4 regions of the Spartinivicinus ruber genome follow, and region 3 is predicted to be linked to each of the others. Evidence: predicted binding sites of a transcription regulator. Region 3 holds the regulator's gene; each other region holds the start of a gene.
The links. Region 3 encodes FliA, which starts transcription of late flagellar genes. Its sites were predicted from a motif close to CTAAAGTTNNNNNNNNNNCNGCCGATA; they were not measured.
Positions count from the first base shown of each region.

Region 1: G4Y78_RS16120 (DUF5610 domain-containing protein) is a predicted target of FliA. The motif match lies at 5,096-5,122, and genes of this name have one in related genera.
Region 2: fliD (flagellar filament capping protein FliD) is a predicted target of FliA. The motif match lies at 3,303-3,329, and genes of this name have one in related genera.
Region 4: G4Y78_RS20785 (protein-glutamate methylesterase/protein-glutamine glutaminase) is a predicted target of FliA. The motif match lies at 4,085-4,111, and genes of this name have one in related genera.

Region 1 is NZ_CP048878.1:3,503,788-3,511,384, forward strand. It holds gene rarD (EamA family transporter RarD) at 1-473, shown strand, start outside; gene G4Y78_RS16095 (bifunctional helix-turn-helix transcriptional regulator/GNAT family N-acetyltransferase) at 579-1,526, shown strand; gene G4Y78_RS16100 (AzlC family ABC transporter permease) at 1,566-2,324, shown strand; gene G4Y78_RS16105 (AzlD domain-containing protein) at 2,317-2,631, shown strand; gene G4Y78_RS16110 (cobalamin-binding protein) at 2,603-3,436, opposite strand; gene G4Y78_RS16115 (glutaredoxin family protein) at 3,534-3,791, opposite strand; gene G4Y78_RS16120 (DUF5610 domain-containing protein) at 3,855-5,057, opposite strand; gene G4Y78_RS16125 (J domain-containing protein) at 5,196-6,701, shown strand; gene G4Y78_RS16130 (monovalent cation:proton antiporter family protein) at 6,759-7,597, shown strand, end outside.
Region 2 is NZ_CP048878.1:3,595,126-3,602,722, reverse strand. It holds gene G4Y78_RS31550 (flagellin) at 1-319, shown strand, start outside; gene G4Y78_RS16485 (flagellin N-terminal helical domain-containing protein) at 637-2,691, shown strand; gene G4Y78_RS16480 (flagellar protein FlaG) at 2,787-3,221, shown strand; gene fliD (flagellar filament capping protein FliD) at 3,388-5,385, shown strand; gene fliS (flagellar export chaperone FliS) at 5,408-5,815, shown strand; gene G4Y78_RS16465 (hypothetical protein) at 5,927-6,238, shown strand; gene G4Y78_RS16460 (sigma-54 dependent transcriptional regulator) at 6,564-7,597, shown strand, end outside.
Region 3 is NZ_CP048878.1:2,441,824-2,449,420, forward strand. It holds gene flhA (flagellar biosynthesis protein FlhA) at 1-1,793, shown strand, start outside; gene flhF (flagellar biosynthesis protein FlhF) at 1,898-3,223, shown strand; gene G4Y78_RS11475 (MinD/ParA family protein) at 3,435-4,256, shown strand; gene G4Y78_RS11480 (RNA polymerase sigma factor FliA) at 4,268-5,005, shown strand; gene cheY (chemotaxis response regulator CheY) at 5,099-5,479, shown strand; gene G4Y78_RS11490 (protein phosphatase CheZ) at 5,489-6,277, shown strand; gene G4Y78_RS11495 (chemotaxis protein CheA) at 6,290-7,597, shown strand, end outside.
Region 4 is NZ_CP048878.1:4,568,880-4,576,476, forward strand. It holds gene G4Y78_RS20765 (methyl-accepting chemotaxis protein) at 1-1,417, shown strand, start outside; gene G4Y78_RS20770 (hypothetical protein) at 1,524-1,832, shown strand; gene thpR (RNA 2',3'-cyclic phosphodiesterase) at 1,845-2,450, opposite strand; gene G4Y78_RS20780 (hypothetical protein) at 2,490-2,807, shown strand; gene G4Y78_RS20785 (protein-glutamate methylesterase/protein-glutamine glutaminase) at 2,840-3,913, opposite strand; gene G4Y78_RS20790 (chemotaxis protein CheD) at 4,145-4,705, opposite strand; gene G4Y78_RS20795 (chemotaxis protein CheW) at 4,800-5,285, opposite strand; gene G4Y78_RS20800 (chemotaxis protein CheW) at 5,625-6,134, opposite strand; gene G4Y78_RS20805 (chemotaxis protein CheA) at 6,165-7,597, opposite strand, start outside.

The DNA of each region.
Region 1 (7,597 bases), 1.1 Mb from region 3:
AGCTGCTAAGCCTGGGCAAACTGCCTCTTGTAGCGTTAATACTTTCCTCCAGTTTTAGTGTTTATACTCTGGTTCGCAAAAAGCTACAGGTACCCGCTATGCCAGGGCTTTTTATTGAAACATTACTGATGCTACCTATTGCAGCCAGTTATTTTCTGTACCTGACGTATACCGATACTAATTATTTTCACTGGCAACAGTTTGAACATTATAAATTAGTGCTGGCAGGTGCTGTTACCACCATTCCATTATTATTTTTTGCTGTTGCAGCAACACGACTCCCTTTATCCACCATTGGTTTTATTCAATACATTAGTCCAACCATGACATTTTTAATGGCTATCTGGTTATTCAATGAACCCTTTAGCCTGCCAAGACTGATTTGTTTTTGCTTTATTTGGTTAGGTCTGATTATTTATAGCTTGGATATAAAGTGGCATCATTCACCTGCAAAGTATACAGAAAAGGCATAACCTTTAGCTAAATGCGCCATGAGGCAGTCGGTTGGCAACTAACTATTGATTCTTGTTAGACTCGCTTATAGAGTTGCGTAAGAACTTACGTAATGAGTTAAACAAATGCAAGATTTCATCGCTGCGCTTGGCTCCCAGGCGTTAGGTAGCCGCTTGAAACGGCTCAGTGACCACTTCATGCAAGAAGTGACCGAGATTTACCAAACCGCAGAAGTGGATATGCCCCCTCGGTTGTTTCCACTATTAAGCTTGTTAAGCAAACAACAAGCACCCATTAGCACCCTGGCTGAGCTGCTGGGTGTTAGTCATGCTGCTGTTAGTCAAATGGCAAATACCATGATTAAGCTGGAATTAGCCACTAAGCAAAGTGATAGCCAGGATGAGCGCCGACAACTATTAACACTCACGCCAAAAGCTAAACAATTAATACAGCAGTTGCAGCCCGTTTGGCATGCGATTAAAACGGCAATTGATGATTGTATTGAGAGCAGCCCTCATAATTTACTTACTTCACTAAATGATATGGAACAAGTTCTCACCGAAAAAAACTTACAGCAACGAGTACAAGAAAAGCTCGTCAAGCCCACGCCTGATATTACCATTGTCGGCTGGCAACCCGCTTACAAGCAGGCTTTTTACCAGTTAAATCGCCAATGGGTTGATGAGTATTTTGAGTTTTTACCCCTAGATAAACAACAACTGGAACAGCCAGAAAATTACTACTTGCTTTCTGGCGGAGTGATATTTTTTGCTCTCATTAATCAGCAAGCGGTTGGCACCTTTGCTTTATACCCCATTCAACCTGGTGTTTATGAGTTATCAAAAATGGCAGTAGACCCAGTATACCGAGGTTATAACATTGGCCAACGACTGATTGAACATGCTATCAGCCAAGCTAACTTGCTGGGAGCAAAAAAAATAATCCTGGAAACAGCATCTAAACTACACCCCGCCTTAGCGCTATATCAAAAAATGGGATTTAAAGCGCTACCCCATCCGGAAGGCGAAGCTCGATTTACCAGAGCTGATGTTTATATGGAATTAACATTATAAGTTGTTTTACAGCAGTTTTATCATTGAGAAATAGCAGTTATGCAAGAAGTTGTTTTTAGCAAATTTAATCACCCTGCCAGGCAAGCATTTTTTGCTGGCGCAAAACAAACTATTCCACTGCTGATTGGGGCTATTCCATTTGGTGTCATTTATGGCACATTAGCGATTAACCAAGGCTTATCTCCACTGACCGCATTGGCTATGTCTGTTTTTGTTTATGCTGGCTCCAGCCAGTTTATCGCCGTCGGCTTATTAGCTGTTGGCACCAGCATACCAATTATTATTCTCACCACCTTTATCGTGAACTTACGGCATATGTTGTATGCTGCCACTTTGTTGCCTTTTGTTAAATCACTCCCTCAAAAATGGCGTGCACTGCTGGCCTTTGGTTTAACTGATGAAACCTTTGCGGTTGCCGCTAAACGTTATTTTGAAGACCAAAAAAACAACCTCTCCCCCGTGGCTGGCCACTGGTTTTACCTTGGCTCAATGACTGCGATGTACCTTAACTGGGTCGTTTGTACACTGGTTGGAATTACCATGGGACAAGCCCTACCTGATATACAACACTGGGGATTAGACTTTGCAATGTATGTCACCTTTATTGGTATGGTAGTTCCTTATTTAGTCAAGCGCCCTCAATGGGCTGCAGTTGTCAGCGCGGGGCTAGTGGCAGTGGCAACCCATTCCCTGCCCCATAAAGCCGGATTAATTATTGCTGCCCTTACCGGGGTTATCGTTGGCGTATTATGTGAGCGGTTTGTTTCCAAAAATACTGAGAAAAAAACTAATGACTGAAGTAATGCTAATTGTAGGTATGACTGCTGTTACCTTTTTTATTCGCTATAGTTTGTTTGCTGCTGCTGGCCGATTTTATTTTCCTGGCTGGCTGTCCCAAGCATTGAATTATGTCCCCCCTGCCGTATTAACGGCCATTATCGTACCAGCCCTGTTAATGCCTTCTGGACAGCAAATAGAGCTATCACTGGATAATAATTATTTAATAGCTGGCGTATTGGCCATGTTTATAGCCTGGTTTAGTAAAAACCTACTCGCCACAATTGTATTAGGCATGGCTATTTTTGGGGCTTTACAGTGGCTTTAGTAGCTAATTGCTCACATAAAGTTTCCATCGCTAATAATATACGAGGGGTTGGGCGTAAGATATGATCCGCTTCCAGATAAATTACTTGATTGTGCTGGATAACGGGCAGCTTTTTTAGTTGGGCTGACCAGCCATCTTGCTGTAGAAGACTATTAGTCGCAACAACAACTGATGGAGAAGTCACTAATAACTGTTCAATACTGATGATGGGTATCAGCGGTGGTAAGTCAGCAAAGGGATTAACACCACCACAGTTTGATATCACATCATTAATTATATGATTTTTATTAACCGTCATTAATGGAGTTTGGCTGACCAGAAAGAAGACTGTTGGTTGCTTTTTTTGCTGAGTATTTTTTGTTAAATACTGGGTGTGGAGTTTTTTTAAACTTTGCCTGAATTTCTCTGCTGCATGATTAGCTGTTTGTTCTACACCCGCCAACTGTCCTAACTCTTCCAATTGTTCCGGAATAGCAGTTAACCGAGTTGGTTCTGAAAAATATATTGGATATCCCTGCCGTTGCAGGGCTTGAATACCCGCATTGGCATTACCACTGCGCCAAGCGACAATCAGATCCGGTTTTAAACTAATAATGGTTTCTGCTGCTATAGCATCAAATCGACCCACTGTTGGCAGTTGCTTAGCCTGTTCTGGGTAATCACTAAAACTAATGACGCCTACAACTTTATCACCAGCCCCTGCTGCAAATAAAAGTTCTGTCGTATGAGGTGCCAAACTAATAATGCGTTTCGCCGGAGCGTTTAGTTTCACCCACTGCTGACTATCATCTTGAACAGCAATCACTGAGTCGGCAGATAACAGCGTAGCCTGTGTAATTGTCCAAATAAGACACAAGACACTTATAACGTGCCGCCTAAAGGACGTGCACCGCCATAAACCGTTAACACTCATCAAGGTGAGTCACTACAAACTGATTTAATACTTCTGCTGTAAAAGGCCAACCTAACTCACCAGTGGATTGATTATCCAAGGCAATCACTGGAATTCGAACCCCATAACGATCCACTAAATCAGGATCATCTGCAATTTCTTGAAGAGTAATTGTCAGGTTATAGTGAGCGGCAGCTGGTTTCAGTAGCGCTAAGGCTTGATCACATAAATGGCAACCAGCAGTGGTATATAAAATAACAGAGGGCATAACAATCACTTAGCGACAAATAGGCCGCTAAGTGTAACTAAGTCAGAGAGGTTGCACCATCCTCTAACTTGTTAAGGGCTCTAGTAGTTTCTGGCTAACTTCAGCTAACCTAGGAATCAACACCCCTTCATCTGCAAATAAGTCTTCTGCTTTAGCCAACAATTCTTGTAATAACTGAGTGGGTTGGTTAAAGCGCTCTACGGCTTTCAAATAGGTTTGCTGCAGCTGATCGACATATTCCGCTAGTGGTTTTAAGCCTGCTGCTGCATTAGGCAGCCCCGCGACAGACTGGTAAGTATCAGTCACTTGCCGTACTTCTGCAGAGTATAAGTTAACAGCAAAGCTCTGTAATTGAGAGGTGTCAAAACCCAGTGACAATACTTTATCAAACGCAGTGGCTATATCTCCTTCAAAAAAATCATTGGCAAGTGAAAACACATCATTGAGTAAACCATTGATGGCCTCCTGCTCTTCAAGGTCTAACTCACCTTCAATGGCCAATTGAAACTGCTGATGCTGATAATATTCAAAGTTTTCTTCAGCCACGAAGGTTTGCCTACCACTATGTTGTGCTTGAGCACGACTGACATATGCTTGATACGCCTCAAATGCCGATGCCTTTATCGTTACCACATCACCATCACGGGTGGTTACCTGAAACGAGAAATCCTGCTGACTTAACAGGCTGGCCGAACGGGTGTGCGTGGATAGCCGAGGTTCTCCAGTCAATACAGGAGGGGTAACTGTGGGAGGCTCCTGCTTAGTATCACGACCTTCCTCAGTAACGACTGGTTTATCAGTAGGTGTGGGTAAATACTGCTCACGCAATCGATCTAACCCTTGTTCAATCTGGCTAAATGCTTTATCAACACCTTGGTCGATATCCTCTGTTAACCCACCTAAAGCATCTAGCGCCTCTTTGGCTTCAGTAAAACCCTTCTGTACCCCAATGATGGCCTGATCAAACAGGTTAGCCAAGTGTTCTTCATTAGCCCCGTTGGCTGCCTCTTTCGCTAAACGGCTTGCTACAAACTGCAATACATTCCCTGCTACTGTACTGGCAGAAAACTCATTAACTGGTCGTACTTTTGTGATGGAAGGATCTGGTTCAACAGAATGACTCAGTTGATCTTTCAGCTGGGGGGATACAACAGACTGGCTTTGTTCCAATTGCTGATGAGTAGATGAAGACTGTTTCTCAAGCCCCTGATACAGCGACTGTAATCCAGTGTTAGGCTGATTGAGTGATGTGGGGTTAAATGACATATGAGCCACCCTTTTTAGTAGCAGTTCCTTAATGAAGGTATCGGCAGGTTTTTTTAAACACTTGAACCATCAGCTATAATAAATTTGTTTGACTGAGCCAGGCCTTATCTCCAATGGTTTCTAAAATGAACAATGACTATGGCAAAACCTTCTCGCCAACAACTGTTACAACAATTAGAGCTGCCTCCCAATGCCAGTCTTGACGATGTCAAACGGGCTTACCGGTATCATGCTAAACGACTCCACCCCGATAAAAACGCAAATCAGGATACCACCCAAGCGTTCCAGCAACTGCAGCAAACCTATCGGTTATTAATCAAGGGTTTTCAGCATGCTTCCCCGACAACTGCAAACCAAGTTGAATCAGCCACAAGTATTACTGAACAAGTAAAGCGTAACCAACAACAGCTTGCAAAAGCTTATGGTATAAAATCCAGTAAAACCCTTAACAACCAATCCGTAAAAGCACCAGACTTGTCTTCAACTACAGCCACAGACAGTAAACAGCTACCTACTTGCCAACGCTGTGGTCAGTGTACAATCAATTTGAGTATACGACAGTTTTACCGAGTCATCGGTTTATTCTATAAAACCCATCAGCAGCAATATGAAGGCATTTGGTGCTTAGGTTGCAGTTGGAAGCTTAGTTTATGGTATAACTGCATTAATTTGCTGCTAGGCTGGTGGGCATTACCTGCTGGGCCCTGGCACAATTTAAAAGCCTTTTGGCATAATGCAACAGGTGGCTACCAACCTGAAAAACAACTGTCGTTATTATTTGCTTGGGTTAAAACGCTTTACCAGCAACACCATTATGGCGAAGCGGTTAACTTTGCCTACCAGTTATTATCATTAAATCCCCCCCCCAATCGAGCAATTCAGCAAAGCTGCTATCGACTATTGGATAATTTAGGCAATCCCCTCAAGCCACCACTCCCTAATTTATTGCCCTGGTACTGGCCTGCCAGTCATGGAGCATTAGTTCTGTTGTTAATTGCAATGATCATCAGTCCCTTTTTTATTCAGGCTGCCCTCCATCAACCTTATATTCCCAGTGAGCCTTTCAAGATTCGTCCCGCACCCCTTTATCCAAAAGAACGGCTTGGCCGACATTACACCCTAACTGAAACCAAGCTGTATACTAGCCCTAACCTGAATAGTACAGTTGAAACATTGTTACCAGGTTTCCATCCCATTCAAATAGCGAAAGTAATCGATAATGTTTGGTTACAGGTGACTTATAAGCAAAAGCCTTATTTTGCTCGTGAGGCACTCATTGGTTTTGGGGATGCTGACACAGCAAAAAAACTGAAGTGTGATCAATACCCCCAACGCAAGCCGTTTAGTGGTGAACTGATGGGCAAGCAGTTTGGTCAACAATCACTTAAACTTACCAACCCATCCCAACAAGATGTAGTAGTAACTTTTAATAGTGGTAAACAACAAGTGCAAAAAGTGCTTATTTACGCCAATACAACAGCAATGCTGACCCACTTACCTGCTGGTATCACACGCTTAAGCGCTACTTTTGGCAAATTTTATAATCAAGCCTGTGGCCAGTTTACTCGTATTACAGGCACAATAAGCCAAAATATTACTCTCTTTGGCCAGCAAGCTGAACTATCACTCAAACCATCTGCTTAGAAACTGTTATTTAAATCAAGTACGCTTACTGTTGTACATTCAATTTCTGGATTAATTATGGATTTTTCTTTTTACAATCAACTGCTGCTGATTTTTGCCTGCTCAGTCATGGCTATTGCTCTACTGAACAAACTGAGAATGCCACCCATTTTAGGCTATCTGGCTATTGGTATTATCCTTGGTCCAGCAGTCAGTGACAGTATTGCCGATTACCAAACCATCGCCTTATTAGCTGAAATAGGTGTGGTGTTTTTACTGTTTTCCATTGGTCTGGAGTTTTCCTTTGCCCAATTAGTCGCAATGCGGCGACTGGTGCTTGGCTTAGGGGGAATTCAGGTTATTTCGGTTACCGCTTTAATTTTTTTTGTAGGCTGGTTATTTCAGCTTCCTATCACGGTTGCCCTACTCGCCGCCGCTGGTATGGCTCTTTCTTCAACTGCGATTGTTTCCAAAGAACTGACTGAACACAATGAACTTAGAACTGAGCATGGCCAGATTACCATTGCTATTTTAATTTTTCAGGACATTGCTGCAGTTTTATTTTTAACCCTAATTCCAACCTTAGGTAGTGACAGTTATCAGGAACTGGGACATGCTGTTTTGCTTGCACTTGGCAAAGGAATAGGGCTTTTTATTGCCATGCTATTTATTGGCAAGTTCTTATTACCTAAGTTATTTCATGAAGTAGCCACAGCACGATCGCAAGAATTATTTCTACTGACAGTATTAGTCGTTGCGCTATTTGCCGGTTGGATTACCCACTTTTTATCCTTATCAATGGCACTAGGCGGCTTTTTAGCTGGCATGATGTTAGGAGAAAGCCATTATAGACATCAAATAGAACATGATATCCGTCCCTTCCGTGATGTGTTGCTAGGCCTATTTTTTGTTTCCGT
Region 2 (7,597 bases), 1.2 Mb from region 3:
TGGCCAATTGGTCAAGGATATAGATGTGTCAACTGTCGTAGGAGCCAATGAAGCCATAATCTCTGTGGAAAATGCTCTAGCTCAAATTTCGGCCCAGCAAGCAGAACTCGGTGCGGTACAAAACCGGTTCTTATCTACCATCAATAACTTATCGATCAGTAGTGAGAACCTATCAGCAGCTAACTCACGGATTAGAGATGCGGACTTCGCAGCTGAAACGGCTGAACTATCAAGGGCACAGGTACTACAACAAGCTGGTATCTCAGTATTGGCACAAGCCAATGCGAGACCTCAGCAGGTGTTGTCACTCCTTCAGTAATAATAAATACGGTAATAAAAACACCGGGCTTGTTAACCAAGCCCGGTTTTAGCCATAAAGAAAAGGGCGTTTAATTTAAAGAGAGGAGGCAAGTTAGAGCGAGAGCGCTGTAAGTCATTGAGAAGCAAATATAAATTTTAGTGATTTAAGGTAATTAATATTAATGATGTTTTTGATCACGAAAACATCTAAAACTTTTTCTCTTTATTGCCGCTAACCAAAACAGGAAGGTTAGCCGCGACACTTCAGTTTCAAGCTGAGACATCGCGTAGGCCCTCTGACCTGGATTTGTTAGAGGTTAATAAGGAGAACACAGCATGCCTCAGATCATCAACACCAATATTGCTTCCCTCATTGCTCAGCGAAATTTAAATAACTCTCAAGCGGCTCAAGGTCAGGCGTTACAGCGGCTGTCATCTGGTTTGAGAATTAACGGAGCAGCTGATGATGCTGCCGGTTTAGCCATATCGACTCGATTTGATACACAAATTAGAGGTACATCAGTGGCAATACGTAACGCAAATGATGCCATTTCACTAGCTCAGACCGCCGAGGGAGCCTTAGCATCGATAAGTTCGAATTTACAGCGGATTCGTGAGTTGGCAGTCCAGTCAGCTAATGCCACTAATACTGATATTGATAGAGAGGCATTAAACGATGAGGTTAATCAGTTAGTTGCTGAAATACAGTCTGTAGCAGAAAAAACGGCTTTTAATGGCCAGAAATTAATTGATGGCTCTTTTACTGCTGCGAGATTTCAAACTGGGGCAAATGTAGGGGAAGCAATTAGCGTCAATATTAATGGGGCAACTACCGATAAAATGGGAAGTGCTGCAACAGATGGGGTTTCCTCCCAACGTACCGCTACAAGCTCTGCTTTAAATGGTGGGGACTTGATAATTAATGGTATTGCTGTTGGCTCAAGCCTGGGAAGTGATGATGCCCTATCTACTGCAAGTAAGGAAATGAGTGCCATTGCTAAAGCAGCAGCTATAAATAAAGTTGCTGATCAAACAGGTGTTACGGCGACAGTAAATGCTAATGAAGTCGGTTACACCGGTGTTGCAGCAACGAATGGAACAGTAGCAGCAGGTGATCAACTGACTATCAATGGTGTTAGCATTTCAGTTTCTTCTGACACTAACCTTGATGCCGATACTAACCGTGAAGCAGTGGTAAATGCCATTAACCAAAAGTCAGCACAAACCGGTGTAAGAGCTGTAAATACAGGTAGTGTGGATACAGGTATAACTTTAGTCGCAGATGATGGCCGAAATATTGTTTTTGCTGATAGTGCTAATGGTATTGCTGCCGCTGTAGGTATAAGTGCTGCAGGTACTTATACAGGAACCTTTAATTTAATTTCTGATGATGGCAGTGATATTACTCTCAGTACAACGAATAGTGATGGATTAGTGAATGCTGGACTACAAGCAGGCACATTCAGCGGTGGCAACAGTGTCATCGTCAGTCGTGATAATACGACAGCAGCCCTTACTACAGGTGATCTAGTTATAAATGGTATAGCAGTAGGCCCATCATTATCGACAGATGATACGGCATCAACAGCCAGTGCCAGTGGTAGTGCTATTGCCAAAGTTGCTGCCATTAACCGGTTATCTGATGAAACTGGGGTTACTGCTAAAGTGCTCGAAAATTCGGTATTTGGTGGGACAATAACAGGTGATGCAGCACAAACTGGTAGTATTGTGGTTAATGGTAGTACCATTGATTTGAGTAAATCAGCGGCTGATAGTGTATCTGAAGTGCAACAATTGGTAGTAGATGCGATTAATTTAAGGTCAGGTGAAACTGGCGTAAGTGCTGAGGTTTTTGAGGATTCCTTTAAACTTGTTGCAGCAGATGGCAGAAACATCGTGCTGGCTGCAGGTGCTAACCAAGCTGATTTTGGTTTTGCTGCTGGTATTGTTACTACTAACGTTGGTGGTTTTGAATTATCTTCAGCAGGAAAAATTACTCTAACTACCAACAATGCATCTAACGGCATTAATAAAGCAGGGTTGTCGACTGGTATTTATGCTAGTTCAGAGGATGGGCAGTTAATAAAAAATGTGGATATTTCAACAGTCGCTGGTGCAAATAAGGCTATCACTGCTGTTGATAATGCGTTGCAGCAGGTAGCAAAGCAGCAAGGTACACTTGGGGCTATTCAAAACAGATTCCAGTCAGCAATTAGCAATTTAACCATTAACAGTGAAAATTTATCTGTGGCAAATTCTCGGGTTAAGGATGCGGATTTTGCAGCAGAAACAGCTGAGCTTTCACGGGCTCAGGTATTACAACAAGCTGGTATTTCAATACTGGCTCAGGCTAATGCCAGGCCGCAGCAAGTTTTATCTCTGTTACAGTAGTGACATATCACTAAAGTAATAGATTTAACTTAGGTGCGGGCCGACACTGGTTATCCAGTGTCGGTATTGGTGTTTGTGAGGTGATGAGGTGAGATATGAAAGAGGTTGATCTGACATCGCCTACCTTGAAAATGGAGGCAGTATCAACAAAGCCACATTCACTGCCCCCCGAAGTAGTTGCTGGTACAAAGGAAGTGAGCAAAATACCGGAAGTTACCAATGTGCAGGGAGCTGACTCCAAGCAGGAACTATCTACCAATACCAAGGTGGGTGAGGCAAAGGAGCTCCGCACACAGCAACAACAACGGCTGCAAGTTGAGCAGGCTGTTACCAAACTGAATGAATTTGTTCAGGCGCAACAGCGGGATCTTCGCTTTGATATGGATGATACTTCAGGCCAAACAGTAATCACGGTAGTCGATAGGCATTCAGAAGAGGTCGTCAGACAGATACCTGATGAATTAGCATTAAAGTTGGCGCAAAGCTTGAATGCTGAAGATGATATTCACTTGCTAAATATACAGGCTTAAAGCATTCGTTGCTGATTAAGGCAAATAGCAAGGTGTTAGCAGCATGCTTATAGGCTTATTACAAATAGCTTGATAAGAGCGGTAAAGTTTTGCCGCTGATTGCCGCTTAAATAACTATGCTGAATAAGTTTGTACTTAAACAATTTGTGCTTAACAGGTAGCAGCCATGGCAGGTATTTCTTCTATTGGTATTGGGTCGGGTGTTTTAACCAGTGACTTGATTGATAAACTGGTGGCAGTTGAAAAAGAGCCTGCCGATAAGCGTTTAACCAGCCGGGAAAGCACGCTTAATACCCAACTATCAGAAATTGGGCGAGTTCAAAGTGCTTTGGTCGATTTACGGCTAGCTTCCCGCTCATTAGATTCCATGGCTGATGTGTTAGCGGTTAAAGCCTCAACCTCCGCTTCGGCATTTTCAGCGACAGCCTCTGCTGATGCGCCACTTGGTCAATTTTCCATTGAAGTTACCCAGTTAGCTCAAGCTCATTCCCTGGCTTCCAGTGTATTTACTAATAAAACTGATACTATTGGTACCGGCACACTCAGTATTACAGTAGGTAGTACTACCAAAAACATCACTATCGATAATACAAATAATACCTTGGAAGGCATTCGTGATGCAGTGAATGCAGAAACGGGGCTCGATGTGTCGGCCAGTGTACTGGATACTGGCTCGGGTTTTCAGTTGGTATTTAATGCCACTAAAAGTGGAACTGAGAATGCGATTACCATTAATGTAACTGACGATGATGCGAATAACACTGATACCAATGGTTTATCTCAATTGGTGTTTAATGGTACTACCAATAATTTAACTGAAACAGTCCAAGCAAAAGATGCCAATTTAAAAATTAATGGCATCAGTATTACCCGTTCTTCCAATACCGTTTCTGATGCTATTGAAGGGGTTACATTAAATTTAACTGGTACCAATGCTGGGGCTGCCGCTAATTTATCAGTGGCACGAGATGACGATACTATCGCTGACCGAGTTCAGGAGTTTGTCGATAAATTCAACGCTTACCAAACCCTGGTCAATGAATTGACAGCCTTTAACCCAGATACCTTGGAAGCTGGGGTGCTGATTGGTGATTCCACCTTGCGCAGCATTACAGCTCAGGCCCGTGAAATTCTTAGCGGGGTGGTGGAGGGGTTGGAAAGTGCCAATGTAAGAAGCCTGGCAGATATTGGCATTAGTACCCAGGTGTCTGCCTCTGCGGGTTCCAATGATGGTGGGACGTTAATTTTTAATAGCACAACTTTTAAAGCGAAGTTGGCAGAGTCTCCCAATGATTTGGTAGGTTTATTTGCTAGTCAGGGACGTACCACCGATAACCAGGTGAAATTTTTATCCAATACCAACGCTACTCAAAAAGGGACTTATGCTATTAATATTACTACTGCTGCCACCCAGGGAAATTTGAATGGTACGGTGGCCTTGGGCGGTTCTACCACTATTGATGGCAATAACGATACTCTTAAAATTAAAATTGATGGTACTGAAACCGCAGAATTAACCTTAGCAGCAGGTAGTTATACACCTGCTGAATTAGCAGCGGAAATACAAAGTAAAATTAATGCTGATAATAATTTAATTAATGCGGGTAAGTCGGTTTCAGTTTCTGTCGATGGCTCTAATCAACTAGTTATTACTTCCGATGCCTTTGGCACCTCTTCTACTGTCGAAATTACACAAGTTGATACCAACACTGCTGCTCAGTTGGGATTGGTGGTCGGAACCGGTACAGCGGGCGTTAACGTGGAAGGCACTATTAATGGTAAAGCCGCTACCGGTTCTGGCAAAGTGTTAACGGCGGCAGTAGGGGATGATTCTGAAGGTATTCGCCTCGAGGTCAGTGGTACCACCACTGGAGATAGGGGCACTATTACCTTTATATCCGGTGTGGCTGATCAGTTAATTGATAAAGTCACGAGCTTTTTAGCTTCAGATGGGGCCATTACCACTAAAACGAATTCGTTGACTGAAAGTTTGGATGATATTGCCGAAGAAAGAGTCAAATTAGATGAGCGGGTTGATGCGTTCAGAAAACAGCTGGAAACGCAATTTACGGCTGCTGATATTCAAATTGCTAAGCTAAAAAATACCCAGGACTTTATTAAATCCCAATTGGATGCATTAGTAGCAGGTAGTAAGAGTGACTAATAACCAAATAACGAGGTGATCGATGAATGCATATAATCAACTGAAGCAATATCAGGCAGTGAATCGGGAGACCGGTATTGTCGATGCTGACCCACATAAATTAATTCAATTATTAATTGATGGGGCATTAGAACGTTTGCTCATTGCTAAAGGGCATATTGAGCGTAAAGAAATTGAAGAAAAAAATCGTTTTTTAAATAAAGCAGTTGAAATTATTGGTGGGTTGAGAAGCTTCATCAATAAAGAGCAGGGCGGTGAAGTGGCTGAAAACCTATTTAATCTTTATGAGTATATGGAGTTTCGTTTATTTGAAGCCAATGCGACGAATAGCCCGGAAGTTGTGGAGGAAGTGATTGGTTTATTGCGTGAAGTAAAAACTGGTTGGGATGGTATTCGTGAGCAAGTGGTGCAACCAACACCAGTAGAGTAACTGCTCAATATTACTATTTTGTAATAGAGGATATTGCCAGTGCAGCATATTTAATGTTTTTTTTATTGAGGTTAACTTTCAATCAATAACCCAGATAGCTTTTATTTTACGATGAAAAAAAATAACCCATTACCTTCTGTATCACAGTTGACCCAACTGAGTGAACAGTTGCATACAATTGTTAATGAACAAGACTGGGAACAGTTCATCGCTTTTGATCAGCAATGTCGTGAGGCTTTGTCTCAGCTGTCAATTCAGGTGCCCCAGCCAGCAGAAGTGATCACTGCTCTTAACCAATTGCATAATGGCTATCAATTAGCAATTGACCAGTACGAGCAACACAGACAGCAACTAGCTAATCAGTTGCGGCAATGTCAAAAAGGTATTGCAGGAGTAACAACTTACCAAAAAATACAAAATTAACAGCTACTTTAGTCTTTCTCCTCCTTGTTTTTCTCTATCAAATAACTAATTGCTTTCCATCATCGTCCTCACTGTGCAGCCGTCAAGAAATGATCTTCGTTATGTGTCAATTAGATGAAGGTTGCTAGCACAAACCCATTAAATCGATTATAAATGTGAATCATGTCACTCTAGCGGGAATGCCTGTCATAAATTTGACCAATCTCACATTACTGACTTTACTGAGGTAAACATTGCTTGGTCATCTGGCAGTGAGCTGATCAAGGGGTGTGGCAAGCAAGTTTGATGTTTTCTGCAATAAAATTAAAGTCGAGCGGAAGTGGGTATGTGGCGAGAAATTAAAGTCTTGCTAATAGATGATAATGCTAATCGTCGGCACGATATGGAAGTCATCCTGGATTTTCTAGGAGAGGACTTTATTGCGCTGGATTCCAATCAGTGGCTTCAGGTGTTAAAAGAACAGGAGGTCAACCCGGAAGGTATCACGGGGGTTTTACTGGGTGATTGCTGCAGCCCCCTGGAGTCGATGATTGCTGAGGTGCAGAAATGGTACGGTGGAATAGCGGTATTACTGATCGGCGACCAACAGCTCTCTGAAGCCTGTGATCCTGACTTGAAACGACAAGTCATTGCAGCTATTGACTTTCCTCCTAGCTACAACAAATTATTGGATAGCCTCCATCGCTCTCAAGTGTTTCATGAACAGTATCAGCTTAGCCGTCATCATGGCCGTAATCAGCAACGGGAAATACAGCTGTTTCGTAGCCTGGTGGGCACCAGTCGAACAGTAAAGCAGGTGCGGGAAATGATGGCACAAGTGGCTGATAAAGATGTCAGTGTACTGATAACGGGTGAATCGGGTACTGGCAAAGAAGTAGTTGCACGCAACCTGCATTATAACTCCCACCGCCGTAATGGACCATTTGTGCCAGTGAATTGTGGGGCTATTCCTGGTGAGTTACTGGAAAGTGAATTATTTGGTCATGAAAAAGGCGCATTTACTGGCGCCATTTCTACCCGTATCGGCCGGTTTGAACTAGCGCAGGGGGGGACGCTATTTCTGGATGAAATTGGTGATATGCCGTTGCATATGCAAGTGAAAATTCTGCGGGTGTTACAAGAGAGGTATTTTGAGCGGGTAGGCGGTAATAAAACCATTACCACCGATGTACGCATTATTGCGGCTACCCATAAAAACCTTGAAGAGATGATTCATGACGGTGGTTTTCGTGAAGACTTATATTATCGGTTAAATGTGTTTCCCATCGATATGCCGCCCCTGCGTGAGCGAGTGGAAGATATACCACTGTTGTTGAATGAGTTAATTGCCCGGATGGAAAATGAAAAGCGGGGCTCAAT
Region 3 (7,597 bases):
GTAATTATGTAGTTGGTTTGGTGGTCTTTGCCATTTTAATGATCATCAATTTCGTGGTAGTCACCAAAGGGGCAGGACGGATTTCTGAGGTCAGTGCAAGATTTACCTTGGACGCCATGCCAGGTAAACAAATGGCTATTGATGCCGATTTAAATGCCGGTTTGATTAATCAGGATGAAGCGCGTAATCGGCGGACAGAAGTAGGGCAGGAAGCAGACTTTTATGGCTCGATGGATGGTGCCAGCAAATTTGTTCGGGGTGATGCTGTTGCTGGATTACTGATTTTATTTATTAATATTATTGGTGGCCTTAGTATTGGGATGATCCAACATGACTTGGCATTTCCTGTCGCCATGCAGAACTATTCGCTACTAACCATTGGTGATGGGTTAGTCGCACAAATTCCTTCCTTATTATTATCAACCGCTGCTGCCATTATTGTGACTCGGGTATCTGATGCCAAAGACATGGGGCACCAGGTGATTCAGCAAATGTTTGCAACACCCAAAGCACTGGGAGTTGCTGCAGCTATTTTGATGGTGATGGGCGCTATCCCTGGGATGCCTCACTTGGCCTTTTTAGGGCTAGGCGTGCTAGCGGCCGGTGGTGCCTTTTGGATTTATCATCGCACCCAACAACAAATAAAAGCTACAGGAGAAGGGCAATTACCAGCTGTAGCTGGTAAAGAAGCGGCTGCATCTGCTGAAGCGCCAGCGGCAACAGCCCCTGAAGTTAAAGAGTTAGGGTGGGATGATGTTACGCCAGTGGATATGATTGGCCTGGAAGTGGGGTATCGGTTAATTCCTTTAGTCGACAAAACCCAAGGAGGGGAGTTGTTAAGTCGAATCAAAGGGGTTAGAAAAAAGCTGTCACAGGAGCTGGGGTTTTTGATGCCTTCGGTGCATATTCGCGACAATCTGGATTTATTACCCAACGCTTACCGGATAACTTTGATGGGGGTAACCATTAGTGAAGCTGAAGTACATCCTGATCGTGAACTGGCGATTAACCCTGGTCAAGTTTTTGGCTCATTGCAAGGGATTGAAGCAAAGGATCCAGCGTTTGGTTTAGATGCGATTTGGATTGAACCTAATTTAAAAGAACAGGCCCAAACGTTAGGCTATACGGTGGTGGATGCCTCAACTGTGGTGGCTACTCATTTAAACCAGATTATTCATAAACATGCCCATGAATTATTAGGCCATGAAGAAGTTCAACAAATGTTGGACTTGTTGGCTAAGCAGTCACCGAAATTAGCTGAAGATTTAGTGCCTAATAAACTAACCATCAGTTTATTATTGAAAGTCCTGCAAAATTTACTACTGGAAAAAGTCCCCGTTCGGGATATTCGTACCATAGCCGAAGCTTTGGCGGAAACAGCAATGGTCAGTCAAGATCCTGCCACACTGACCGCCGCTGCCAGAGAGGCTTTAGCAAGATCTATCGTCCAAGGGTTGGTAGGGACTGACTTGCAAATCCCCGTAGTGACGTTAGCCCCGCAATTGGAACAAATGTTGCTGCAGTCAGTTCAGCAGGCCAAGCAGTCAGGTGCGACAACGGTAGACTCTCTGGTACTAGAACCTGGTATGGCAGAGAAGTTACAACAGTCATTGGCTGAAGCTTGTCAGCGGCAAGAGCTGGCCGGAAAACCTGCCATTTTATTAGTGGCAGCGCCAATCCGGCCATTCTTAGCTCGATTTGCTCGGTTTGGTGTGCCTAATTTGCATGTACTTTCCTATCAGGAGGTGCCTGATAATAAGCAGGTCACCATTGAAGCGACCGTAGGTCAGTAAATAAATTAGGTGAAGTGAAATCGCTCAACACAATATAACGGCGTCAAAATGCTTAATTTGTAGGATTTTGGTTAAGTTATTTGAATGCGCAGGGGTTAAGTGGCATGACAATAAAACGTTATTTTGCAGCGGATATGCGACAGGCCATGCGGCTGGTGAAAAATGATTTAGGAGTTGATGCCACCATTCTAAATCAGCAAAAAGTCGCAGGGGGGGTTGAAGTAATAGCTACCTTGGAGCTACCACAACCGACTAAACCACCTCGTCCAATGGCCGAGCCACTATTCAATGAAGACCAACAACAACTCCGTACGGCACTTAATCAAGCGAAGCAAGCAATTAACAGAGCCCAGCTGGGCGGTGCTGCAGCGAATGATGTTAATTTGCAGTTAAGGTCAAGAGCTTCGACAACTGTAGCCAATCATGCGGCCTCAAAACAGTCAACGGCAACTGTATTACAGCCTAACTTCAGTGATCATCAGTTTAGTGCACTACAAAATGAGGTCAGTGGGATGCGGGCTTTATTAGAGCAGCAGCTTGGCCAGTTGGGTTGGTTAAAATATTGTAAGCAAAGCCCTGCCAAAGCACAGTTATGGAAAAAGCTGCAGGCCATTGGCTTTAGCGGACCCTATTGTCAGCAACTATTAGCGAATTTACCCGCTGAGCAACAAGGTGTGGATGCTTGGCGTCATTTATTAGCCAGTATTGTAAAAAAACTGCCAGTGACTTCCAAAGATATCGTTGATCAAGGGGGAATATTTGCTTGTGTCGGGCCAACAGGTGCAGGAAAAACCACCACCATTGGCAAGCTGGCTACTCGTTATGCCTTAAACCATGGTACTAGTCAGCTGGCATTAGTAACGATGGATACCTACCGAATTGGGGCGACAGACCAAATAAAAACCTTAGGTAAAATATTAAATGTGCCAGTTAAAATAGTTGGGAATGGACACCAGTTACAAATGGCGTTAGATAGTTTCCAGAAAAAATCCTTGGTCCTCATTGATACGGCTGGGCTAAACCACCAAGACCCTAAATTGCAGCTACAATTATCTATATTAAATCAGGTACGCCCAATGGTGAGAGGGTTGCTTGTGTTATCGACAACTAGTCAGCAACAAGTGCTACAAGTGGCTTATAACACTTATAGCCAGACTCGGTTGGTAGGTGGTGTATTAACGAAGTTGGATGAAGCTTCCAGCCTGGGTGAGACGGTTGAGCTACTAATGGATAAACATCTTGCGGTTTCTTATATCACTGATGGACAACGAATTCCGGATGATATTCATCAAGCTCGGGCTCACCAAGTGATCAGTCGCGCGGTGGCACTCAGCCAACATGCTGAATTAGCAGACAGTGAATTAATGTCTGCTTATATGCAGGCTAACCCAATGGCAGCAACAAGCCCTGTGCAAGCAAATGTGGGTTAGTGTCCATTTGTATTTAGTGGGGTCCTCTAAAGTAAAGGATATGACAATAATAATTACGGAGCTGAGAGGGGTAGTTCACCGTTAACCTTTGTTAAGCTATTCCTTATTTAACTGTATTCGACAGTTGTAGAGTACAGCCAAGGTGAATCGGCTGTTGTTGAACTAATCTCAAAGCCATTCATTAAGGAGATAAACCAGGATTAATCTTCATATGATCAGACATCCAGTACAAGTCGTAGCGGTGACAGGAGCAAAAGGGGGCGTAGGTAAAACAAATGTAGCGGTAAATTTAAGTATTGCGTTGGCTGAACTAGGGCGTCGGGTGATGTTATTGGATGCCGATTTAGGGCTGGCAAATGTGGACATTTTACTGGGATTATCGCCTACTCGAAATATGGCTGATGTATTGGAAGGCCGCTGTGATTTAAAAGATATTATTCTCCCTGGCCCTGGTGGCGTACGTATTATTCCTGCTTCTTCTGGTACCCAAAAAATGACTGAATTGAGTTCGCAAGAACATGCAGGGATGATTTCTGCGTTCAGTGAGCTTAGCCATCAGTTGGACATGCTAATTATTGATACCGCTGCGGGTATTTCTGACACGGTTATTAGCTTTGTGCGGGCTGCGCAAGAACTCATTATTGTCGTTACCGATGAACCCACTTCCATAACTGATGCTTATGCCATGATTAAGCTATTGCACCGTGATTATGGCTTATTGCGGTTTCGAATCGTGGCCAATATGGTGAGATCCCAGCAGGAGGGCCATAATATATTTAATAAACTGGTCAATGTAACCGACCGATTTTTAGAAGTGGCGCTGCAATATTTGGGTGCTATACCGTGGGATGAGGCTGTACGGAAAGCGGTCTTGCGCCAACGCGCGGTTATCGATGCTTATCCTCGCTCTAAAGCGGCCGTGGCAATTAGAGCACTGGCACAAAAAGTGGACGCCTTTCCCCTTCCGTCATCTCCTCGTGGGCATTTAGAATTTTTTATTGAAAACCTGGTGGCTGGTGAGGCTGGTCGATAGTAGGCAATTATATGGCGTCGAATGAAGCAGGTTTGTATTCAAAGTCAGGACAACAATTTAACCAGCAATTAATTGAGCAGTATACTGGTTTAGTGAAGCGAATTGCCCATCATTTGGCAGCACGATTACCTTCGCAGGTGCAGTTGGATGATTTATTACAAGCGGGCATGATCGGCCTGTTAGAAGCTGCCAAAAAATACGATGGGAGCAAAGGTGCGACCTTTGAAACCTATGCTGGAATTCGAGTTCGTGGTGCGATGTTGGATGAAATTCGCAAAGGAGATTGGGTACCACGTTCTGTTCATCGTAATAGTCGACGGATTACTGAAGCGATCAGTGCTTTAGAAGCAAGGTTGGGACGAGACGCAAAAGATTCTGAAATTGCAGAAGAATTAGGATTAGGCTTAACTGAATACCATCAGCTGTTAAGTGATACAGCTTCAAGTCGGCTATTTAGTTTTGAAGAGTTACTGAGTAGCCAAGATGGAAGACATACTTGGGTAGCGGATCAACAACAATCGTCGCCGCCAACCAAGCATCAAACTGAGCAGTTTAAAAAAGCACTGGCTAATGCCATTGCCACGCTACCGGAACGAGAGCAATTATTGCTTTCTCTTTATTATGACGAAGAGCTTAACCTCAAGGAAATTGGCATGGTATTGGGGGTGAGTGAGTCTCGCGTCAGTCAGCTTCACAGTCAAGCAGCCGCTCGACTTCGAGCTCGCCTGAATGACTGGGCAGTTGAATAGACTGGCACCCTCTTAATGACCTACTAGACTAGTAAGTTAGATGTTCAGCACAAACATCAATGTGGCTTGATGGAGGTCGCTTTGGACAAAAATATGAAAATTCTAATCGTAGATGATTTTTCTACGATGAGGCGGATCATAAAAAATCTGCTTCGTGACTTGGGTTTTACAAATACGTCAGAAGCAGATGATGGGCAAACCGCTCTACCGATGTTGCAAAGTGGTGGTTTTGATTTTCTGGTGACTGACTGGAATATGCCAGGTATGACTGGCATTGATTTACTTAAAGCAGTTAGAGCAGACCCAAAATTAAATTCACTGCCTGTTTTAATGGTAACTGCCGAGGCCAAGCGGGATCAAATTATTGAAGCAGCTCAGGCAGGTGTGAATGGCTATGTAGTAAAACCTTTTACTGCTGCAGTGTTAAAGGAGAAAATCGAAAAGATTTTTGAGCGTGTTGAAGCAGGTGGTTAAGAGGTATATATGTCGCTGCTCGATAAATTAAAAGACCATGCGCCCACTGAGTTTGAAGTGAGCCTGAAAGAACAGGCTCAAAAAATGGTGGAGCATTTGGAAAAAGGCAATTTAAAAGATGCCATCGAAATCATCCATGAAATTAATGAAGTTAGAGATAAAAGCCTGTATCAGGAAGTAGGTCGGCTGACGAGAGCACTACATGAATCCATCCGAAATTTTCATGTGGAGGCAGGATTAGCAGGTGATGATAAAGAAGCGATGTCTGACATGGTTGATGCTTCTGACCGTTTAGAATACGTAACAAAAATGACCGAGACAGCGGCAAATACCACCATGGATTTGGTTGATAACTGTATGCCGATTGTTGATGAATTAAAATCAGATGCTCACAGTTTAAGGGATGAATGGACTAAAATTCGCAAGCGGCAAATGAATCCTGATGAATTTAGAAAACTCTATAAACAAATGGATGAATTTTTAGATCGCAGTGAAAAACAAGTTAATGAAGTCCATAGTAATTTAACCGAAATTTTAGTTGCACAAAACTATCAGGATTTAACTGGACAAGTTATTAAAAAAGTCGTTGAGCTTGTTCAACAAGTAGAAGACAGTTTGGTTGATTTAGTTAGAATGGCTGGTCAGGTAGATAAACTGACGGGTACTGAGCATGAAATATCCGCAATCAAAGAAGATTCTATTGCTGCCGAAGGCCCACAAATAAAAGCAGAGGAACGGGTCGATGTTGTATCAGGCCAAGATGATGTTGATGACTTGCTTTCTAGTTTGGGGTTTTAGGGGAGCTGTCTCATGAGTTTTGAGGCTGATGAAGACATCCTACAGGACTTTTTGGTTGAAGCTGGAGAAATCTTAGAACTGCTGTCAGAACAGCTGGTCGATCTGGAAAATCGACCTGATGATATGGACTTACTAAATGCCATTTTCCGTGGGTTTCATACTGTTAAAGGAGGGGCTGGTTTTCTTCAGTTGAATAATCTTGTTGATTGCTGTCATGTTGCAGAAAATGTTTTCGATATTTTACGTAATGGTCAACGGTCAGTTTCTACGGAATTAATGGATGTTGTTTTACAGGCACTTGATACCATCAACGAAATGTTCAGCCAGGTACGTGACCGGGTTGAGCCTACACCTGCTGACCCTCAGTTATTAAAAGCGCTGGCTGATTTAGCTCAACCTGAAGGTGCTGCACCTGCTGCAGAGGCCCCTGCACCAGAGCCTCCTCCACCTCAACCAGCAGCCCCTGCGCCAACCGCTGCACCTTCGGAATCACCGGCAGCTGGGGGGGAGGGGGAAGATATTACGGATGCGGAGTTTGAAAAACTGTTGAATGCGGTGGCAGAAGAGCCTACAGCCACTGCCAAAGAGTCTGCAAAGCCAGCAGCTTCAGTGGCTGGGGGTGATGAAATCACGGAAGATGAGTTTGAAGCATTACTAGATCAATTGCATGGTAGTGGCCCGGTGAGTACTCCAGGAGCCCCAGCCCAACCAGAAGTATCTGAAACACCTCCTCCTGCACCAGAACCTACATCAGCCAAATCACCTCCCAGTGGCAGTGATGAAATTACTGAGGATGAGTTTGAAGCACTGCTCGATGAGCTGCATGGTGGTAAACCTCCGGGTGGTGGTGCAGAGGCGGTACCACCACCAGCAGTAAAGCAGCCAGCTGCACCTGAGTCGGCAGCTCCTGCGGCGGCTGCCAAACCAGAAAGTGACCTAATCACTGAAGCGGAATTTGAAAGCTTGCTGGATGAGCTGCAAGGAAAAACTCCAGCGGCGGCTGCACCTCAACCTGAAGCAGCAAAGCCATCAGCAGCACCTCCTCAACCTCAGCCGGCCGCTGCTGCAGCCAAGCCAGAGCCACCTGCTGCTCCACCACCATCACCTCCTAGGCAACCACCACCAGCTGCACCTGAAGCCCGTCAACCAGCAGCAGGTGGTGGTAAACCTGCACAGGCCAAAGAGGCACCTGCCGCAGAGGCAACGGTAAGGGTGGATACGGCCCGGTTAGATGACATCATGAATATGGTAGGTGAGCTGGTTTTGGTGAGAAACCGGCTGGTCAGGTTAGGCAATAAAAGCGGGGATGAAGTGTTATCT
Region 4 (7,597 bases), 2.1 Mb from region 3:
CCATAATTTTAAAAACTATGTTTTGCGAAAAACAGATAAATACTACACAAAAATATCCCAAAACTATCAGCATATTTCTGACAGCATAAGAAAGTATCAACAACTCCCACATCTTACCCCAATAGAACAAACTGCACTGCAAACTATTGCCGAAACAGCTGAGCAATATTTTAACAATGCTAAGCAAATTAAAAGTTTTATTCTTAATAATTACTCAATTAGTGAACTGGATAATTCCGTTAAAATTAATGACCAACCAGCATTATCTGCTATTCACCAATTAAGTCAGACCATTAATCAACATACAGGAGAAACCAGTCAGCAAGTCACCAAGCATATTAGTCAAGCCACCAAAGTAATGGTGACCAGTGCAGCTATTGCCTTATTACTTTGTATAGGCGCACTTGCATTAATTTACCTAGCCATTAATGGGCGGATTAGCCAGCTAAGAGCAATCATGACAGATCTTGCCACTGGTGAAGGTGACTTAACCAAGCGTATGCCTGATCAAGGGCACGATGAATTAGCCTCCGTATCTCAACAGTTCAATTTGTTTATCAGCCGTATTCATGACTTAGTCAAACAAGTTTCCAAACTAGTAGAAAAACTTTCATCCAGTTGCCACACCGTATTAGACATTGCCAAAAATACCTGCAATGGAGTCAACCTCCAACAAGGAGATATCAACCAGATTGCTACTGCTATTCAGGAAATGTCTGCAACCATTCAGGATGTTGCACAAAATGCAAATCAGGCTGCGAAAGCCACCAATGAAGTAGAGCATGAAACCAATGAAGGAACTCGCTTAATTCACAATACCCAAACCAGCATCAACCAACTAGCCCAGGAAATAGAAGACTCAACATCAGTCATCGTTAAATTGGAGCAAGAAAGCGATGCTATTGGCAGTGTGCTTGATGTCATCAGAGGCATTGCCGAACAAACTAACCTGTTAGCACTCAATGCTGCAATTGAAGCAGCCAGAGCCGGTGAGCAAGGACGTGGGTTTGCAGTCGTCGCTGATGAAGTGCGCAATCTGGCAAACCGAACCCAACAATCGACAGAAGAAATCCACTCAATGATAGAGCGTTTACAGTCCGGTTCTCACAACTCTGTCAATGCTATGACACAAGGCTGCAATCAAGCAAAAGATACTGTAAAACTAGCCTGTGAGGCTAATAAGTCGCTGGAGTCTATTGCAGGTTCCATCGAAACCCTAACCAAAATGAATGAACAGATTGCCAGTGCTGCAGAAGAGCAAAGCGCTGTTTCTGAAGAAATTAATCGCAATGTTGTTGCTATAAATCATGTGGCGGAAGATACCACTAAAATGGCCGAAGACTCTGCTGATGCTTGCGAAGAAATGTTTCGCCTAACAGCTGAGCTGGAAAATCTAATGAAACAGTTTAGAGTGTAGTACTGAATTCTGCATCGGTTACTCACTGGCAAGATAGCTAGACTCACATTATGCTTAAAATATACCCAAAAGGGTGATGCCTTTACCATGGACCAGGCTGAGTATTATGAAGTCACTATTTGCCGACAGTAAAAGCAATCATATTAAGCTTGTTTACACTTTAGTTGATCACATTCTAGCCACCGAAGATAATCCCACCCAATGGCGCCATCAGCTAATCGAAAGCTGCATTTACAATACAGACCAAGCTTCACAGCTATCTGATGACCAACTTGCAATGATTTACCGAGCGATTCTCATCGCCAAGTACCTTAAATATTCTTATGATGAGTTAATTCCAGAGTTTGAGCATTATCAAGTTCGCTACAGCATTGATCTGGATGATGATTACACTGCAGGAGCAGTGGCTTACTAGCGAGTTGAGCCACTAGCCATGAGCTAAAGGAAAGGTCGCTAGTGCTTTATAGTGAGAGCCCATGTTATCCACTGTACTCTGAAACAACTTCACCTCATTTACCTCAAATAACTGGGTAAGTCCAACAGGTAATACTTTTTTTGTATGCATAGTTTTTTTTAAGCGGGCTAATGTTAAATGAGGTCTAAATGGCCTGGTTTCTTTAGGTATCTGCCATTGTTGACACAACTGATCAACCTTCAACGCCAATGCAGGCAATATACCTTTAGAACTTACTGATAAAGCTAATAACCGAGCTCTATTTTTATTGGGAAACCAATGAAGGTCTTTCAGCTGGCAACTAAAACAGGTTTGTTCAGCTATTAACTGTGTTAAATGACTAGCCAAGCTCTCAACCACTCCAGAATCTAATGCAGCGATAAATTTTAAAGTGATATGAAAGTGCTCTAGTTTGGTCCAACGAAGGTTTTTACTGATGAAGGCCTCAGAAAAAGCTCCCTGGTAATAATGGAAAATAGTTTCTGCCAAGTCTGTGGCAATTGGTATACCAATAAATACCCGTATCGGCTGTGAGTCAGTTGTATCTGTGGTATGCTCTGGCTGGTTAGCAGTTCCCATATGCTCTCACTTAAGTTTACTAAGAGCTTATTATACCCTATGACAACTAACGCAAAATCTGCCAAGCAGTGGCTTGAAACTCAGGGCATCAACGAGCCCCGTGAACGTATAGAGCAAATTGCCCAAAATATTCTTAACAAACTAGCCGAATTGGATGATGAGCACCCTCAACAACAAGGCTTATTAGACGCTTTGGCCGTTGTGGAGGATTACCTGGCAAGCTTGCCTCCCCTACCACAACCAAGTAGCAATTGGGATACTACCCCTTTGGGTGACCCACCGACTGATACCATTCCCCAATTATCCCAAGAAGAAAAAAAACAACAGTTTCAGCAACTATTAAAGCAGCAGGAATAGGAGTTGATGATTAATCGCGATTGACAATAGGATTATGCATTCACCACCAATGAAGGTTGGTACAAGGATGTTATTTCTTTTGCGATATCATCCAGCCCTAGGGTCATAACTGCTGCCCCTATACCCACCGCAGTGCCAGGCATGCCCCATACAACACTTGTTTCCTTATCTTGAGCAATGGTTATCCCACCACATTCCTTAATAGCTAATAGCCCTTTTGCTCCATCAACTCCCATCCCAGTTAATAAAATACCCAGCGAGTTACCACCAATTTGTTCCGCAGCAGAATAAAATAAACTGTCAACAGACGGCTTATGACGATTAACCGGTGGAGAGTTATCCAGTACCACCTGAAGCGATGAGCCCACTTTTTTGACAAGTAAATGTTTATCTCCCGGTGCTATATAAATATGACCAAACTCTAATTTAGTGGTGCCTGAAACCTCCTTAACAGGCACAGGTAACAGCTTATCTAAACGCTCTGCATATGAGCGACTAAAAATCGGAGGCATGTGCTGGGTAATAACAATTGGCGGCCCATTTAATGACGTTGACATAATAATATGCTTTATCGCTTCAGTCCCTCCCGTTGAAGCTCCAATAGCAATTAGCTTGATTTGACTTTGTACTTTCAGCCTAGCCAAATAGCTACGCATTTGAGCTTTATGAGTAGACTTCTTTTGTACCCGCTTCTTATTTAAGGCTGTTAGGTTTATTAATGAGGCCGCTTTTACTTTACTTATGAGTAACTCAACAAATTCATCAAGCAATTGTGGATCAAAAGGTTTTGCCAAATAATCACAGGCACCCTTTTCTAAAGCTGTAAAAGTATCATCTGCCCCTTTCACCGTTTGTGAAGAAACCATCACCACTGGCATCGGCCTTAACTGCATAATTTTATCCAAAAAAGTCAGACCATCCATTTTGGGCATTTTTACATCAAGCGTAATGACATCGGGATTATGATGCTTAATTTTTTCTCTTGCATCATAGGGGTCTGAAGCAAGATCCACCACCTGAATTTTATTATCCTGCTCTAAAGCTGCTTTTAAAAATTGACGCATTGATGGCGAGTCATCAACACAAATCACCTTTATAGGTTTCATTATTTTTACCAGATTTACTATATACTTCTCGAATAATTTTTAGGTTTTTTTGCCGTTGCTGACCACCGAGGGATACCACTACATTAGGAAAATGTAGGAGCAGCATTTAATGGAAATCATCGATCGATAGCGCCCCAAATAACCATTCGTTTTCTATATATTTGGGTATTGTAAAGCCTTTATACAAAATAACTTAAAATCAAATCGCATACTAAACTATAAATATAGCTTTTACATTTGATACACAGAAGATAGTTCTCTCATTTTGACAACACCACTCCAAGGTTCAAAAGTAATTTTACGAGCAAAAGAACCAAATAAGTGGGATGCAACAATGGGAATTTCCACTTCTTTTAAGTAGTTAACGGCATATTCAGCATTTATTTTTCCAATATCCGACATGTGGGTTATCATTTTTGCTCCACCAAAAAGTTTCGCCTGCAAATGATGTAAATGAGCCCCCTTTTCCAATAGTGCTTCTATTAAGTAAAACATAGCAAAATTACCATAACGCCCCATTAGCATTCGTACTGGAGACTGGCTAGCATTTACTGAATAAACATTTATTTGCTTTTTTGTTTCTGGTAGCATGAAATGATTCATTCCACCTACTTTAGCAATGGGATCCCACAAACAGGTTGCAACACAAGAGCCTATAATTGTTACAATTTCTTCTTGCTGGCTCGTACCATACACTTCACCAGGTAGTAGTTTAACCACTTCCACTTCATTCGTCGTTTCCTGGCCAGGCAACTTATTGGTACAGTTTGCCGTTGATTGATCAACAACCATATGTTACACCTAACTGGAAAAACATACCCCTTGGGGCTATTTCTTTGAAACTCTATTATTCCTAAGTATTAGATAGAATTTTCGAAAAATCTATCTAAGCTATCATTTTATCGTCCACTGATACCATACCCGAGATAAAATTATGCTGCTGATAACAAGAAAGATTAGTGACAGAGCGATAGTTAATTTTTGTAATACGATAGACATCTGCTACGCCATCAACAATCAATCCACTGTATACACTATCCGAGAAACCAGCTATTTGCTGTTTAATAATAATAACGACTGTTGTATTACTATATTCAGATTTCTGTAACCCCATTCGAGTTCGCATATCAACAACAGGAATTACCTCCCCTCTTAAGTCAATCACGCCGTGAACAAAGGTAGGTAAGTTAGGCAATTCACGTAAAGGTGTCCACCCTCTAATTTCCTGAACTTTTAAAATATCAATACCAAATTCATTGCCATCAAGAATAAATGATAAAAATTCTCGATCAACTGCTTCATTACTATCCAAATAACCCGACGACAACCCTTGGTCATTTTGTATAGACTTGCTTTGAGTTAAATTACTCATCAGGCTTTTGCTTCCTGTAACTACATCCACTTATAGCCAAAGCGGATGTTTTTTAGATGAATGTCTTACAACTGTGAAGCTAGCAATAACAGCACTAATTGAAGTAAACAGTGCTAGCTGGATCGTTGATCAATAAGTTCCAGTAACACTTTTATGTAAATTAAAGTAGCTACCGTAAGTCTTTATGTATAAGACGTGCCTCTATGAGTTTATCTATTTATAAATAATAGGGGCGAAGGTAGTTAACCCTAGCATATTCCTCTAATGAGTGGTATCCATACTATCACTTATAAACTGAATTTCCTCTTCTTTGGTGGTCAGCGACAACAACATAATACCCTAGAAATCATTCGAGATAGGTATAGATGGTTTAAAATCAAACAACATTTCAACGGCTAATACTGTTGCTGTTTTTTTCTTAATGTTAATTATACCGCTAATTTTATCAGCAGCGATTACTCCTTTCACTGGCAAAGCACTGCTTAAGGCACTTTCAGATATATTAACAACATCAGATACAGCATCAACTACAACACCCATCGTACGATTGACTCCCCCTTGTTTCACACTCAATACAATGACCACTGTCGTTGCTATACATTCTCCGTTACCCACATTAAAACGTAACCTAAGGTCCATAACAGGAATAATCATACCTCTTATATTTATCACCCCTTTAATATATACAGGTGCATTAGGTATCAAAGTAGGCTGCTCCCACCCTCTTATTTCTTGTACACTCAAAATATCAACCGCATATAACTCATCAGCTAAAATGAAAGTTAAGAATTGTTGTGTATTGCTATCCGTTGCCAACAGCTCATCATATTCCATTACAGCTTCATTCATGAATTATACCTATTAATTAGTTTGACATAATCAAGCTGCACATGGCTTAAAACAATGGTCATCAGTTACTAATCTTACTAACCCAGAAACATCTAAAATTAGTGCAACCGTTCCATCACCTAAAATTGTAGCTCCAGAAATTCCAGTTACTTTATCATAATTAGCTTCAAGACTTTTAATAACAACCTGCTGCTGAGCTAAAAGGTCATCAACTAATAAACCAATTTTATTTCCATCTACTTCTACCACTACCAGTAGCGCATTGGTTAAATCAGTGTTAGCTGCTGTTAGGTTCAATAATTGGTACAGTCTGATAACAGGGATATTTTCCTGACGCAACCGGTATACTTCAAGAGCACCAGATACCTGCTGAATCGCACCAGGTATCATTAGTAATGATTCCACTATAGAATTCAACGGAATAACATAAGTTTCACTCCCCACTTTCACTAATTGCCCATCTAAAATAGCGAGGGTTAGTGGCAGCGCAATTTGAAAACGACTAAACAACCCCTGCTCGGATTCAACCGTAATATTTCCCCCCAAACTATAGATATTTTTTCTAACGACATCCATTCCAACCCCACGACCAGAAACATCTGTTACTGCTTTTTCAGTAGAAAAACCAGGCTCAAAAATCAGCTCAAAGATTTGGCTATCTGAAAAGTGTTCAGACGATTTAATTAGCCCCTTTGTTTCTGCTTTAGTTAAAATCGCTTGTCTATTTAAACCAGCACCATCATCGTAAACCTCTATTATAATATTGCCACCACGATGGCATTCAGATAGCTTAATAGTACCTGTTTCAAACTTATTGTTTTGCATTCGTTGAGTTATTGCTTCAATACCATGATCCAAAGAGTTCCTAACCAAGTGAACTAATGGATCTGCCAGCTGTTCCATAACATTTTTATCTAACTCAGTACCTTCACCTTCAATTTTTAAGTCAACTTTTTTACCTAACTGATTTGCTAAATCATGAACTATTCGAGGGAAGCGATTAAAAATAAAACTAATAGGTACCATTCGAATCCGCATTACACTTTCTTGCAGTTCCTTGGTATTTTGTAACAATTGGGTAAAGCCTGATTGTAGTCGCTCAATACAATCAAGGTTACCCTGAGAAAATAGGATGCCTAACTCATACAACATTGACTGAGTAATCACCAACTCTCCCACCAAATTAAATAAATTATCAATTTTCTCAACATTAACCCGGATTGATTGATTACTTGTATTAATAGTAAAGCTTTGCTCTTTTTTAACAGGGGTTAACTGTTGTACTTGACTAGATTGTCTAGTTAATTGCTCAGTAGGATCCAATAATGTATCTCGTTCATCACTCTGTTTGTTCTCTTTACTATTTATCGATCTATCTTCATTATTTATTAATGGCGAAATTGTTAACTGGCAATCATCAGCTATCCATTCAAAAACCTCAAGAATATCTGATTTTGTTATCA